DNA from 3 places in the Alteromonas sp. MTD1 genome. Region 1 is predicted to be linked to each of the others. Evidence: predicted binding sites of a transcription regulator. Region 1 holds the regulator's gene; each other region holds the start of a gene.
What was found. Region 1 encodes FliA, which starts transcription of late flagellar genes. Its sites were predicted from a motif close to CTAAAGNTNNNNNNNNNNNNGCCGATA; they were not measured.
Positions count from the first base shown of each region.

Region 1 (4,242 bases):
TATATCCTCGTCAACATCAAACGACATGCGCCCGCTCCCCTAAAAACCTAAGCTAGACAGAAGATCATCAACATCATCTTGGCCAGAAACAACGTCATCACGTTGGTCGGCATCGATGATTGGGCCCTCTGCCTCTACACCATCAACTTTATCGGCCTTAACGCTAGAAGATTTAATTTGTTCTGCACCATCACGCTCTCCGAACATGGTTAACATGTTCACTAAGCTATCTTCCACTTCTTTAACCAAGTCGATTACACGACGAATTACCTGCCCCGTAAGATCTTGGTATCCTTGCGCCATCAGCACTTCGGTAAGTAGCTGTGTAAGTTTAGTTGCCTGATCCGCACTGTCTTCAAGTAATTTATCCAAATCTGCGCAAAGCACCTTAAACTCGCCCAGTTCTATTTGGCGGTTCATAAGCTTTTTCCACTCAGGCATAACTTTCTCAATGCCTTCGGCAATACCTTCGGCTATTGGCATACTTGCTTCAACAGCATCCATAGTAGTATTAGCAGCTTTTTCAGTTTCTTCAATTACGTACGTAAGGCGGGACTGCGCATCGGGAATATCGTCAGTGGCAAGATTCTTGATGCGGTCGTCAATTTGAAAATTATTTAGTGCGTCATGAAGTTGACGCGTTAGCTTTCCTACTTCAGCAAACAGTTCAACATTTTCTTTCATTGACGCTGCTTCAAGAAGCGCATTAGCAGACTCGTTGTCACCTTCTTCAAGATATACAACAAGCTGTTTAGCTTCTTCTAGCGATATAGGAACGTTTACATTCGTTGTCATCCAGTAAACCTCGTTTCTCTGGTGAGCGTCTGGATCAACCTAAACGTTCGAAGATTTTGTCTAATTTTTCTTTAAGTGTAGCCGCCGTAAACGGTTTAACAACGTAGCCATTTACGCCAGCTTGTGCTGCAGCAACGATTTGCTCTTTCTTCGCTTCCGCAGTCACCATCAATACAGGAAGGTGCTTAAGCTTGTCGTCGGCACGAATAGCACGCAAAAGGTCAATACCTTGCATACCGGGCATATTCCAATCGGTAACGACAAAATCAAAGTCACCCTGCTGTAGCATAGGTAACGCAGTACTGCCGTCATCCGCTTCCTGGATGTTGGAGAAACCCAAATCTTTAAGTAGGTTTTTGATGATACGTCTCATGGTAGAAAAATCATCAACCACAAGAATCTTCATGCTTTTATCCAAAATAGCCTCCAGTGAGGGGTTAATTGTTATTAATATCTATTCTTCGTCAGCTTGCCACGATTTCATTCGTGATTTGAGTTTTAACATGGCCTGGCTGTGAATTTGACTCACTCTCGATTCACTAACATCGAGCACTTCACCTATTTCTCGAAGATTCAATTCTTCATCATAGTACAACGAGAGCACAATCGCTTCTCGTTCAGGTAGTGTTGTTATTGCATGCGCTAAAGCCTTCTGGAAGGCGCCCTGCATTAAATCTTCTAACGGCGCATCGCTACCTTTGTTTTGTTCGGTAGTAATGACGTCTTCAGAAACGCCCAAATCTTCAATACCCACTAACTTGCCAGCATTTACTTCATTGAGCATTTGGTGATAATCCTGCAAGCTTACATTTAGCTTAGCAGCAATATCAGAATCTCGTGCATCGCGACCGGTTTCGCTTTCTACTTGCGATATTGCCTCGGTAATAGCTCGGCCGTTTCTATGCACCGAGCGAGGCGTCCAGTCACCTTTACGAATTTCATCTAACATTGCGCCGCGAATACGAATACCCGCAAAAGTTTCAAAACTAGCACCTTTGGAGCCGTCGAAATTTCTCGCGGCTTCTAGCAGCCCAATCATGCCAGACTGAATTAAGTCATCAACAAGAACACTAGCAGGCAGACGCGCCATCAAGTGATGGGCAATACGCTTAACCAAAGGCGCATGTCTTTCAACTAACTGCGACTTATCGGTTTGTTGTTGATAAGCGGCTGCCTTGCTATTCAACGCTGACTTCCTACTGCTTTATCTGCAATTAATTGTTCAATAAAGAACTCTAAATGACCACCCGGTTGCGCCGGAATTGGCCACGACAATGCTTTATTGGCAAGCTGCGTAACAGCCACTGCTGCCGGTGAACTTGGGTACGCATCAACAATAGCAGTTTGCTTTCTTACCGCCTTGCGAATATTTTCGTCAAACGGCACCGTTGCTACTAATTCTAGTGCAACATCCAAAAAGCGCCCTGTAACCTTACTTAACTTGCTAAATAGCTCTTGACCTTCGCGAATATCACGCACCATGTTGGCAACAACTTTAAAGCGGAACACGCCGTGCTCACGATTTAGTATTTTAATCAGTGCGTAGGCATCGGTTAGCGATGTAGGTTCATCACACACCACTACCATGATATCTTGCGACGCTTTTGAAAAGCTTAAAACCATGTCTGAGATACCCGCGGCGGTATCAACGATAAGCACATCTATTTGCGAGCGCAGTTCGCTGAAGGCGCGAATAAGCCCTGCATGCTGTGTTGGCGAAAGCTCTGCCATAGACTGCGTACCCGACGTTGCAGGGGCAATTTTTATCCCATGAGGGCCTGTGACAAGTACTTCATCTAGCGTGCATTCACCAGAAAGTACATGAGAAAGGTTTTTCTCAACTCTTAAGCCCAACATGACATCTACGTTTGCAAGACCTAAGTCTGCATCGAGAACCATCACTCGCTTACCCTGCTTTGCCATGGCAATGGCAGTGTTAAGCGTGATATTTGTTTTACCGACGCCACCTTTACCTCCGGTGACGGCAATAACTTTGATTAACCGTGATTGCTTCATTTTTCTTAAGCTACTCGCTTGGTCGTCAATCATACTGCTTATGCTGTTTTAATGGCGTTGTTAGCACTAGTATGATTCAAACCGTACTTTTTATAAAGCTTTGCAGCAGCGGAAACTAAAGATTTCGCTTCTGCAATCTTAATGTCTTCAGGTACTTTCTGACCATCGGTGACATAACTAACCGGTAATTGGTACTCTACCGCCGCACTCAGCACCTCTCCTAAAGAGTAGCACTCATCTAACTTTGTGAAAATACAGCCACTTAGTTCAATGTCATCATAAGCAGCAATTATTCTCTGAAGTGCAGGATATTGCGTATTGGCCTGTGCTACCAAATATTTTTTTACCTGGGGCATTTGGCCGTTGTCAAATTGTTTAATTTGCTTAATTAATCGACTATCGCGCTGACTAAATCCTGCCGTATCAATCAATACTAGACGTTTATGGCGAAGTTGGAATAATAAATCTGCAAGTTCTTCACTAGACTGTGCTTTTCTAACTGTACACCCAATGATTTTCCCATAGGTAGCAAGCTGTTCGAACGCAGCAATTCTGTAGGTGTCGATGGTTATCATAGCAACCGAATCAGCACCGTATTTTTGAGCATAACGCGCAGCCAGCTTTGCCACTGTGGTTGTCTTTCCAGTACCTGTTGGGCCAACAAGAGCCACCGCACCTTGTGCTGTAAGTATATCGTTGCCGGTCACATTTATGCGATTAGCCAATAGGTTAAGAAGATATACCCATGCATCGCGTTCGTTGTAATGCGCCGGTGTGTAGCTGATTAATTGTGCTGCAAGTGATGCGCTTAAGCCCATATCAGTAAGACGGGTAATAAGATATTGGTGAACTGGTTTTTGACGCTTATTCTTTGCTTCCATCAAATCGGCGACCTGATATTGCAATACATCGCGAAGTGACGCCAACTCTTCTTTGATTTGCGCTAGCTCAGCTGACTGGCTTGCTGGCATTTCGCCCATGCCAGATGCTTGATGGGTTGGAAAAGCTTCAAAGTGCTGTTGCACTTGCTGCTGTGCTTGCTGAGAGTGTTGCGACTCTACTTCGTCAATAAACTCATCTGAGAAGTTAAGGTGAGACGCGATGTCGTTAGCATGCTGTGCGTTAGCGGCATTCTTTTGTGATAAAGAGCTTTGCGTTGAAGAGTTTGGCTGGCCACCATGCTGCTTTTCAAGAAGTGCTTTCAAACTATCTGGGCCATCGTCACCGATAATCTCACTTAAACTTGGCACTGGCTTTTTACCAGGTACTGACGTCTGCTTCTTGGGCACCGAAAGCTTTGCTTCAGGCTCTTTATCGTAAGCCGCAACTAACTCAATACCGTCCGCCACTTTGCGATTAGACATAATCACAGCGTCGCTGCCTAGCTCAGCTTTTACTTGGCTTAACGCCTCACGCATATCTTTGCCGAAG
Region 1 is NZ_BTGG01000005.1:259,282-263,523, reverse strand. It holds gene ACGHAV_RS08780 (chemotaxis protein CheA) at 1-27, opposite strand, end outside; gene ACGHAV_RS08775 (protein phosphatase CheZ) at 40-795, opposite strand; gene cheY (chemotaxis response regulator CheY) at 830-1,213, opposite strand; gene ACGHAV_RS08765 (RNA polymerase sigma factor FliA) at 1,250-1,981, opposite strand; gene ACGHAV_RS08760 (MinD/ParA family protein) at 1,978-2,844, opposite strand; gene flhF (flagellar biosynthesis protein FlhF) at 2,850-4,242, opposite strand, start outside.

Region 2 (4,242 bases), on a different contig from region 1:
AAGTACTCACGCAACTCGTCGGCAAGCAGGCGTAACTTGTCCTGTGGCAGCTGCCTCAGTTTGTCAGGTGTTTGCGCAAGCGCAAGCGTAGGATAATGTTGGAGGTCTAAACTCATTAATTTGTTATCTTTTTCAACATGGCGCGTGGCTAGTGGTCTCGTTTTACCAGTAGCTCGCTAAACGCAATTAAACTTTCTGTATTGTAGGGTAAACGTGCCAAGGCTTGAAGTGCATTATTATGAAGCTTGTCTAATTCTTTCTTTGCACCTTCAAGTCCAAGCTTGGCAGGGAAGGTGTTCTTACCCAATGCTTCATCTGACCCTGCGGGCTTTCCTAGTTGCTCACTGCTGCCTTCAACATCAAGAATGTCGTCTTGAACCTGAAAAGCCAGCCCAATATCGGTAGCGAATGCCATTAAATCAGTGCGTGTTGCATCAGTTAGCGACTCGCATACCGTTGCAACCATTTCCACACACGCTTTTAAAAGGGCACCTGTTTTTAATGTGTGCAAAGTTTTTAACGCTTCAAGCGATATGGTTTTACCTGTACTGGCAAGATCGATGGCTTGACCACCGCACATACCTGCATAACCCGCACTTTTCGCAAGAATGGAAAGTAGCTTCACGCGTTGTGATTGTGCGTAATCACTTAAAGGTGCGTCGGCGAGTACGCTAAAGGCTAAAGATTGTAGTGCATCACCAGCTAAAATAGCGGTAGCTTCATCAAATGCAATGTGACATGTGGGTTTGCCGCGACGTAAATCATCATCATCCATTGCAGGCAAATCATCATGCACCAGCGAGTAAGCATGGATACATTCAATGGCCATACTGATAGCCATTTGGTCTTTTTTGGGAATATCTAGCGTGTTACCGACTACCTGCACCAGAAGGGGGCGCATGCGTTTGCCGCCCGCTAAGAGCGCGTGACGCATGGCATCTTTTAATCGCGGTGCATAGTGAGGTAAATCGTCGATTAACGTAAGCAAAGATGCATCAGTTTGTGCTTTTACTTGCTGATGCAAATCAGAAAAATTCATAAGGTACCTGTTGGAAGTGAGTTACCGATTTAGGGCTGTTCACTTTCTGGAAGCGTTTGAAGTGTTTCTTCACCTTGGTTGCTAAGCAATATTTTCACTTTCTGCTCGGCATGCTCAAGAGATTGTTGGCCTTGACGGGAAAGCGCGATGCCGCGTTCAAACTTCTCTAGCGCTTTGTTTAAGGGCAAGTCACCATTCTCCATTTCATTAACGATGGTCTCAAGCTCTGACAACGTTTCTTCAAAAGACGGACTTTCAGTTTCCTTCGTCATAAAAAATACTCAATATCTTGGCCAAAATACATGTATGGCGCACATTAACCGAGGGTTGCGTAGGGGTCAAATGGTTTGTCTGTATATTCCCAATATGCACAAAGGGTAAGGCTAAAATTCATACCATTTACAACGCATTTTAAACACAAAGCTGCATTTTAGTTGCTAAAAAAGTAAATGTGCTATATTCGATGTATTGTAAGATTTTGCGTTTAAACTGTATTAAAACGACACAAAGCGTCATGACGGCCTTTTTCAAAAATATCCAATAAATGTGATATTTTTCAATAATGTTGTTTTAGTATTTTAATATGATGCCGATAGACTATTTGAATAACAGCGGCATTGTCTGAGCATAAATGGGGAAGAGTGAGTGGATTTAGCAACCGTCATTGGTATGTTGGGCGCCATCGGGTTCATTGTAATGGCCATGATATTAGGCGGCAGCTTAAGCATGTTTATCGACGTGCAATCAATACTAATTGTATTTGGTGGAACTCTATTTGTTGTCTTATCTCAGTTTACATTAGGCCAGTTTTTCGGAGCAGGTAAGGTTGCAGGTAAGGCCTTTATGTTCAAAATAGAGTCGCCTGAAGAACTTATCGAGAAAATCGTTGAAATGGCGGATGCTGCTCGTAAAGGCGGATTCTTGGCGTTAGAAGAAGCTGAAATTTCAAATGAATTCATGCAAAAAGGCGTGGACATGTTGGTTGACGGGCACGATATAGAAGTCGTGCGTGAAACCTTATCGAAAGATATTTCCATGACGACCGAGAGACACGACTTTGGTGCATCAATTTTCAAAGGTATGGGCGACGTTGCTCCTGCTATGGGAATGATTGGTACGCTGATTGGTTTGGTTGCCATGCTGTCAAACATGGATGACCCAAAGGCTATCGGGCCTGCAATGGCTGTTGCACTACTTACAACGCTTTACGGTGCATTCTTTGCCAACGTGGTTTGTCTTCCAATTGCGTTTAAACTGGCAGTGCGTGCTGGTGAAGAAAAGCTAAATCAAAGCTTGGTACTAGACGGAATAGTGGGTATTGCTGATGGGCAAAACCCGCGTGTCATTGAAGGTGTGTTAAAGAACTACCTAGCGGCCAGTAAGCGCGGCGCTGCAGAGGAAGAATAATGGCAGAAGAAGAATGCCCAAAATGCCCACCCGAGGGGCTTCCCGCTTGGATGGGAACCTTTGCAGACCTTATGTCTCTGCTTATGTGCTTCTTCGTACTTTTATTGTCATTCTCCGAAATGGACGTGCTCAAGTTTAAGCAAATAGCAGGGTCCATGAAGTTCGCATTTGGTGTGCAAAATAAAATTGAAGTAAAAGACATTCCAAAAGGCACAAGCGTTATTGCCATGGAGTTTCGTCCGGGCAGACCCGACCCCACGCCCATTGAATCTATTCAACAACAAACTATTGATATGACACAGCAGATGCTTGAATTTCAAGCAGGCGATGAAGATTCTGCCGGTGGACGTCAAAAACAACGTGGTGAGCAGCGCGGTGGTCAAGCGCAGCAAACAGCAAGTGAGTCATCTTCGTCAGCACCGCAAAGTAGCGAAGAGTCTGAAACTGCTGAGTTAATGAAGAAAGTCGCCCAGCAGCTTCAAAAAGAAATATTAGATGGCTCAATTGAAATGGAGTCGTTAGGACAACAGCTCACAATTCGAATAAGAGAAAATGGTTCATTTTCTGCGGGCTCTGCATTTCTACAACCGCAATTTCAGCCCGTGTTAAGAAAAATAGGCGGCATACTAGCGGAAGTGCCTGGTGAGATAGAAATTTCAGGTCACAGCGACGGACAACATATTGCCAATGAATTGTATCGCTCAAACTGGGATTTATCTTCGCAGCGTGCTGTAGCAGTAGCAGAGGCAATGCGTACCGCACCAGGCTTTGATGAAAGCCGTATGTCGGTTGTTGGTAAAGCCGATACTAACCCGATTGTTGAGAATGCTACGTCATCTGCTGATCGCGCTAAAAATAGGCGCGTAGAGATAAACATTAATCAAGGTAAGCCAATGCTGTCTCAGCCAATATCGGTGGTAGATCAATAGCTAAGTACTCAAATAAAGAAGTTGGTAGCCAAGTATCTACACAGAATTAAAAAAGGCGCTCTAAAGGCGCCTTTTTATTGTCTACTCAAATGAAACACATTAACTATTTTAGTACGCACATCACCTACGCAATACGTGCTAAATCATCGCGATAGTGAGGCTTTGAAATTACAAGCTGAACCGTGCTGATGGTACGCTCTAGAAAACCGCCTTCGCAGTATTTTAGATAGTATGTCCACATACGCATAAAGCGTTCATCGTAACCATCCTTCATTAATTCGTCTTTGGCCGAGATAAAAGCTTCGTACCAATGATTTAGGGTTTTTGCGTAATCAATGCCAATATCATGAAGATCGCGGATCATCATATTGGTATGCTTTTTTAAATGCGCATTTAACTGGTATTGCGAAGGAAGAAAGCCGCCTGGAAAGATATATTTTTGAATAAAATCAACACTGTTTGAGTAACTGTCATAACGGCGGTCGTCAATAGTGATAGATTGCAGTAACATCAAGCCATCGTCTTTTAACAAAGACGCACACTTTTCAAAGAAATTACCCAGGAACTGCTTACCTACCGCTTCAATCATCTCAATGGATACGAGTTTGTCGTATTTTCCTTCAAGTAGACGGTAGTCTTTCTTAAGAAGCGTTACTTTGTGCTGTAGATTCTCTTTTGCAATCCACTCTGCAGCCCAAGCATGTTGCTCTTCTGAAATGGTGGTAGTGGTAACTTTACATCCGTAATGCTTCGCTGCATATACGGCAAGTCCGCCCCAACCAGTGCCAATTTCAATCAGATGATCGTTTTCATTTAGTTGAAGCTTGTCACAAATACTTTTGAGCTTGTAATTTTGCGCCTCATTTA
Region 2 is NZ_BTGG01000007.1:19,438-23,679, reverse strand. It holds gene dxs (1-deoxy-D-xylulose-5-phosphate synthase) at 1-116, opposite strand, end outside; gene ACGHAV_RS10430 (farnesyl diphosphate synthase) at 149-1,039, opposite strand; gene xseB (exodeoxyribonuclease VII small subunit) at 1,069-1,311, opposite strand; gene pomA (flagellar motor protein PomA) at 1,685-2,446, shown strand; gene ACGHAV_RS10415 (flagellar motor protein MotB) at 2,446-3,375, shown strand; gene ACGHAV_RS10410 (class I SAM-dependent methyltransferase) at 3,500-4,242, opposite strand, start outside.
Region 2: the regulator FliA is predicted to act here: its motif matches at 1,608-1,634, upstream of pomA (flagellar motor protein PomA).

Region 3 (4,242 bases), on a different contig from region 1:
AAGCACGGAGCCGATCATTATCCACGGAAACCCGCTTGAAATACCGAAGAAGAAAATACTTATAAAGCGCTTATCTTTATAGGTGTTTAATGCACTGAGCAAAAGCGTTTCCCTTTACGCGAGGTCGAAACACACATTGAGCCATGCTAGACCTAATTTGGCAATGGTTAATCTGCAATAGGTGATGTAGAAAGTTGATTTGCGATGAACACTATTTTGATTAGAGAAGCGCTGTCAAAAGGCGTTTTACTAAGGTCTAACGCCAACACAGTCCAACGGGCAATGACCAGTGCCTTCAAGATATTTTACGCAGTTTTTTAATTCATCGAGTAGATATTTATCCTGCATCAGCTTCTCTTCATTCCAATAATGTACTTGGTGGAGAAGATGCCAGAATACGCGCTCTTGTTGTGTGTATGGCTGCGTTAACGTGAAACTAATTTGGCCCCACTCTTCCATTGTGTCCCAAAAGAAAAGTTCTAACTCTTCAATAGGAAGTTCGCCTTGCCAAAATGCTTCCAAATAAAAACACAGTTGCTTCGCTTTGGTATTTACAAACTCTTGAACGTTCACGAGACACCCAACCAGTATTGCGATCTATTAGAAGTATAGTTCATTGCTGCTCTCCTGCTTACAGCTCCTTGCTGCTTTTCGCATGGTTCCCTGTAGGTGCCTGTTTTTGTATTAAATTTAGCGTAAAACGGAAGGGCAGATTTTACCAGCCCAAATAGCGAGTCCAGCCGATAGTGCTATTTGCAACTGATTGAATATGTGGGTTTTTTTGATTTTTATTTATACTAAAGGTTAATAAATTTCTTGGAATTTTAACCTGTCTATAATGTAGTTTTAGTTCGTTTTTTGAGCGCTTCTTTCTCTCTGGAGCAGTGTTAAGCTCCCACTCGCTTAAACCTTCAATAGAAATATCAAGAATGGGGTAGCTGCTTTTAGCTATGTTTTTGATTATACGAGAGTTTATTAATGTTTCAGGCCAGAAAGGTGAAACAGCAATGAAGCTATCTGGCTGAAGATCAGGTTGTATTTGTATTGCTGAAAGATAACTGGCCGCCGACATACCTTGTGCAATGTACAGTCGATAACCTGGTCGTGACTGTAGGTGGTTATTTAATGCATTTAAGTGAATAGCGAGGTTGGTTGTTGCTTGTTGAAAATCGAGGTTATTAAAAAGTAAACTGCTTCTTGGATGCAGACCTTCCGTAGCCATATTACTCTCATTCATATCATCACTAGCCATTCTGTTTTTGTCTATGCTGGCTGCTGCAGTGTCGTTGCTGTTTGTGTTGCTAGATGAGCTATTGGTGCCAATTGAGGTAATAGCCATTTTTTCAATTGGCAAACTCAACGGGCTTATCAATACATTCCAGCCTTTTTCTGCCAATGCGCTACCGAGCGACTGCCCTTGTGCAAGCGTAAGACTGGAAGGATATGAACTTGTTAAGATTACAGCTACACCAAGAGGCAAAGGCGTATGTGCTTCAATTTCTATAATAGGCGCGGTGCCATCGCCTACTATAATTTCATTGACATCAGTTGGAATGTAGGCTTGGCTTACGTCATCAAAGAAATTACTGTGAACTGAAGCTGAAAATAGCAGGGTGCTTAATGTTAAAAGCAAAACAATGTATTGCTTGAACATGAATAAACACCTTCTTTGATATTAAAATTAAGACCTACTTAAAGTATCGGCGCTTTTGGCAAAAACTGAAATGGTTTTCATCCACAGTTAAATACTATTTGGCAAGCAAGATTGGTATTGAGCCTTTGTCTACAAAGGCCCGCGCGACTAATTTACAAAGGCTCAGGGCTGAACTCACTAAATGGAATAGCGCTTCGAAAGTGCTGCCAATCGTCGGTTTGCGGGTGTTTTAAACTTAAGCTTTCGGCGTGAAGCTGAAGGCGTGGTGCCATATCAAGTGCATCTGAATGGGCGTAAAGGCGGTCGCCAAGTATGGGGTGGCCAAGCTCAAGCATATGAACCCGAAGCTGATGTGAGCGCCCAGTTATAGGGTGAAGTGCAACTAGCGTAAATGGACGCTGCTTCGAATCCACCTCGCGAGACACCACCTGAAACTGAGTAATTGCACGCTTGCCTCGCTCAAAGTCTACCATTTGTTTTGGACGATTTGGCCAATCACAAATAAGAGGAAGGTTTATCTCCCCTTGATCATCGGCAATATGACCATACACGCGAGCAAAATAACGCTTTTTTGTCTGCCGCAACTCAAACTGTTTTGATATGTTGCGATGGCTGTCTTTGTTAAGCGCCAGCACCATTAACCCTGACGTAGCCATATCAAGACGATGCACAACAGTGGCCGTAGGGTAAACAACGTTCACTCGGGTGATCAGCGCATCTTTATGCTCTGCCGCTTTGCCCGGTACGCTGAGTAAACCGCTGGGCTTTTGTGCAACAACAATGTCGTTATCTTGATAAACAAAATCAAGATAAGGCGACATAGGCGGGTTGTAAACAAAATCAGGGTTTGGCATTACGGGTTATTCACCACAATGCGCAGTGCATCTAGCTGCACGTCAGCGCTTTGAATAACCGTGTCTAGCGCGTTCATCTGCGTTTCTATATATTCAATTTCAGAATCGCGTACCGCAGGGTTGCGTTTTTGTAGGTCGCGTAAACGCTGAATTTCTTCGTTTAGTGTACTGCGCATTGTTGTTAACGCGTCGTGTTGCTTTTGATTAGCTTGCTGGTGTGCCAGCTTTCTGGTTTTCTCAATAGCCAGCTCAAGTGGCTGTTGAAGCGCCTTCAAAAGCTGAGAAGAGATTTTACGTCCTACCTTACGCTTAACATCAAAACTTAATTCGCTGGCATTACCTTGTGCGTCTAAACACACGCGAATGGGTGTTTGCGGTAAAAAGCGACCAAGCTGAAGTGCCTTGGGTGCTTGTGCATGAAGCACAAACAAAGCCTCTAGCCAATAAGCGCCTTTAGGTAATGATGGTTCTGCAATAAAGCCAATGCTGCTTTTGCCGTGTACGTCGGTAAGTACAACATCAATAGCAGTGTGAACTAGCGGGTGGTCCCAGCTTAAAAACTGAACGTTCTCAAGTGTGGTTGCCACACGACGTTTATAGGTAACCGTCATGCCTTCTGGGTCTAAGCCAGGTAGCTGGCTTACCATTGATTCGGTAGGCATAAGAATAAAGCAGTCGTTGCCCTTTTCATCTTGCTGCACGCCAATAGCATCGAAAACGCGACCCATAAATCGCGACAAGTCTTGTTCGCTATCAAGCGTAATAATGTCTTCTAGTAGCTGTTCTACGCGTCCTTCACCCGATGCGTTTAGTTCTAGTAAACGGTCCCGACCTGCTTCTAGTTGCGCAATAAGCTGGCTGTTTAACGTAACGCTCATGTTTACTAGCTCGTCCCGCGCACCCATATCGTCCGGGTGTAGACAAGCGCCAATCAAAAGAGGCTTAACATCGTCGAAAACCCCCGAACCCGTAGGGCAGGTTTTCTCAAAGGCATTTAGGCCTTCGTGATACCATTCAAGTAATACGTGTTGTGCTGTTTTTGCTAAATAAGGCACGTGAATTTGAACGGTTTGCGTTTGACCAATACGGTCTAAGCGGCCGATACGTTGTTCAAGTAAATCAGGCGTAATTGGTAAGTCGAACAACACTAAGTGGTGAGCGAATTGGAAGTTACGCCCCTCACTGCCTATTTCACTGCACAGCAGTATTTGTGCACCTTCTTCTTCATCAGCAAAATAATGAGCAGCTTTGTCTCGCTCAACAATGCTCATTCCTTCATGGAACACGCTATGGCGAATACCGGTTTGTGTGCGAATAACTTCACCTAGCTCTTGCGCAGTTCGTGCACTTGCGCAAATTAGCAAGATTTTCTGTGGCTTAACGTCCTGCATAAAATCAAGTAACCAAGCTACTCGAGGGTCGTGCTTAGTCCAGCTGTTAACAACGCTTACCATGCGCTCTGGGTAAAGCGAATAGGTTAGATCGCCGCCTGTAATTGCATCGGCGTAAACGTCGGGTAGCGCCAATTCATATGCACTGAGTTTACGTTCTGGAAAACCTTCAATATTGGCGCGGCGGTTCCTGAACAACATGCGACCTGTACCGTGACAGTCAATAAGCTGATGTAACAGTGCGTGGCGGGCATCAGGTTGCGTTAAATCGCCAGCGTGTTCCATTACATCAGGCGCAAATTCAGCCAGTTTAGTGCGCTGTTTGTCGTTTGGTTCGGCATCT
Region 3 is NZ_BTGG01000008.1:45,297-49,538, forward strand. It holds gene ACGHAV_RS11830 (AmpG family muropeptide MFS transporter) at 1-102, opposite strand, end outside; gene ACGHAV_RS11835 (hypothetical protein) at 250-573, opposite strand; gene ACGHAV_RS11840 (DUF3530 family protein) at 716-1,654, opposite strand; gene rluA (bifunctional tRNA pseudouridine(32) synthase/23S rRNA pseudouridine(746) synthase RluA) at 1,807-2,508, opposite strand; gene rapA (RNA polymerase-associated protein RapA) at 2,508-4,242, opposite strand, start outside.
Region 3: the regulator FliA is predicted to act here: its motif matches at 1,699-1,725, upstream of ACGHAV_RS11840 (DUF3530 family protein).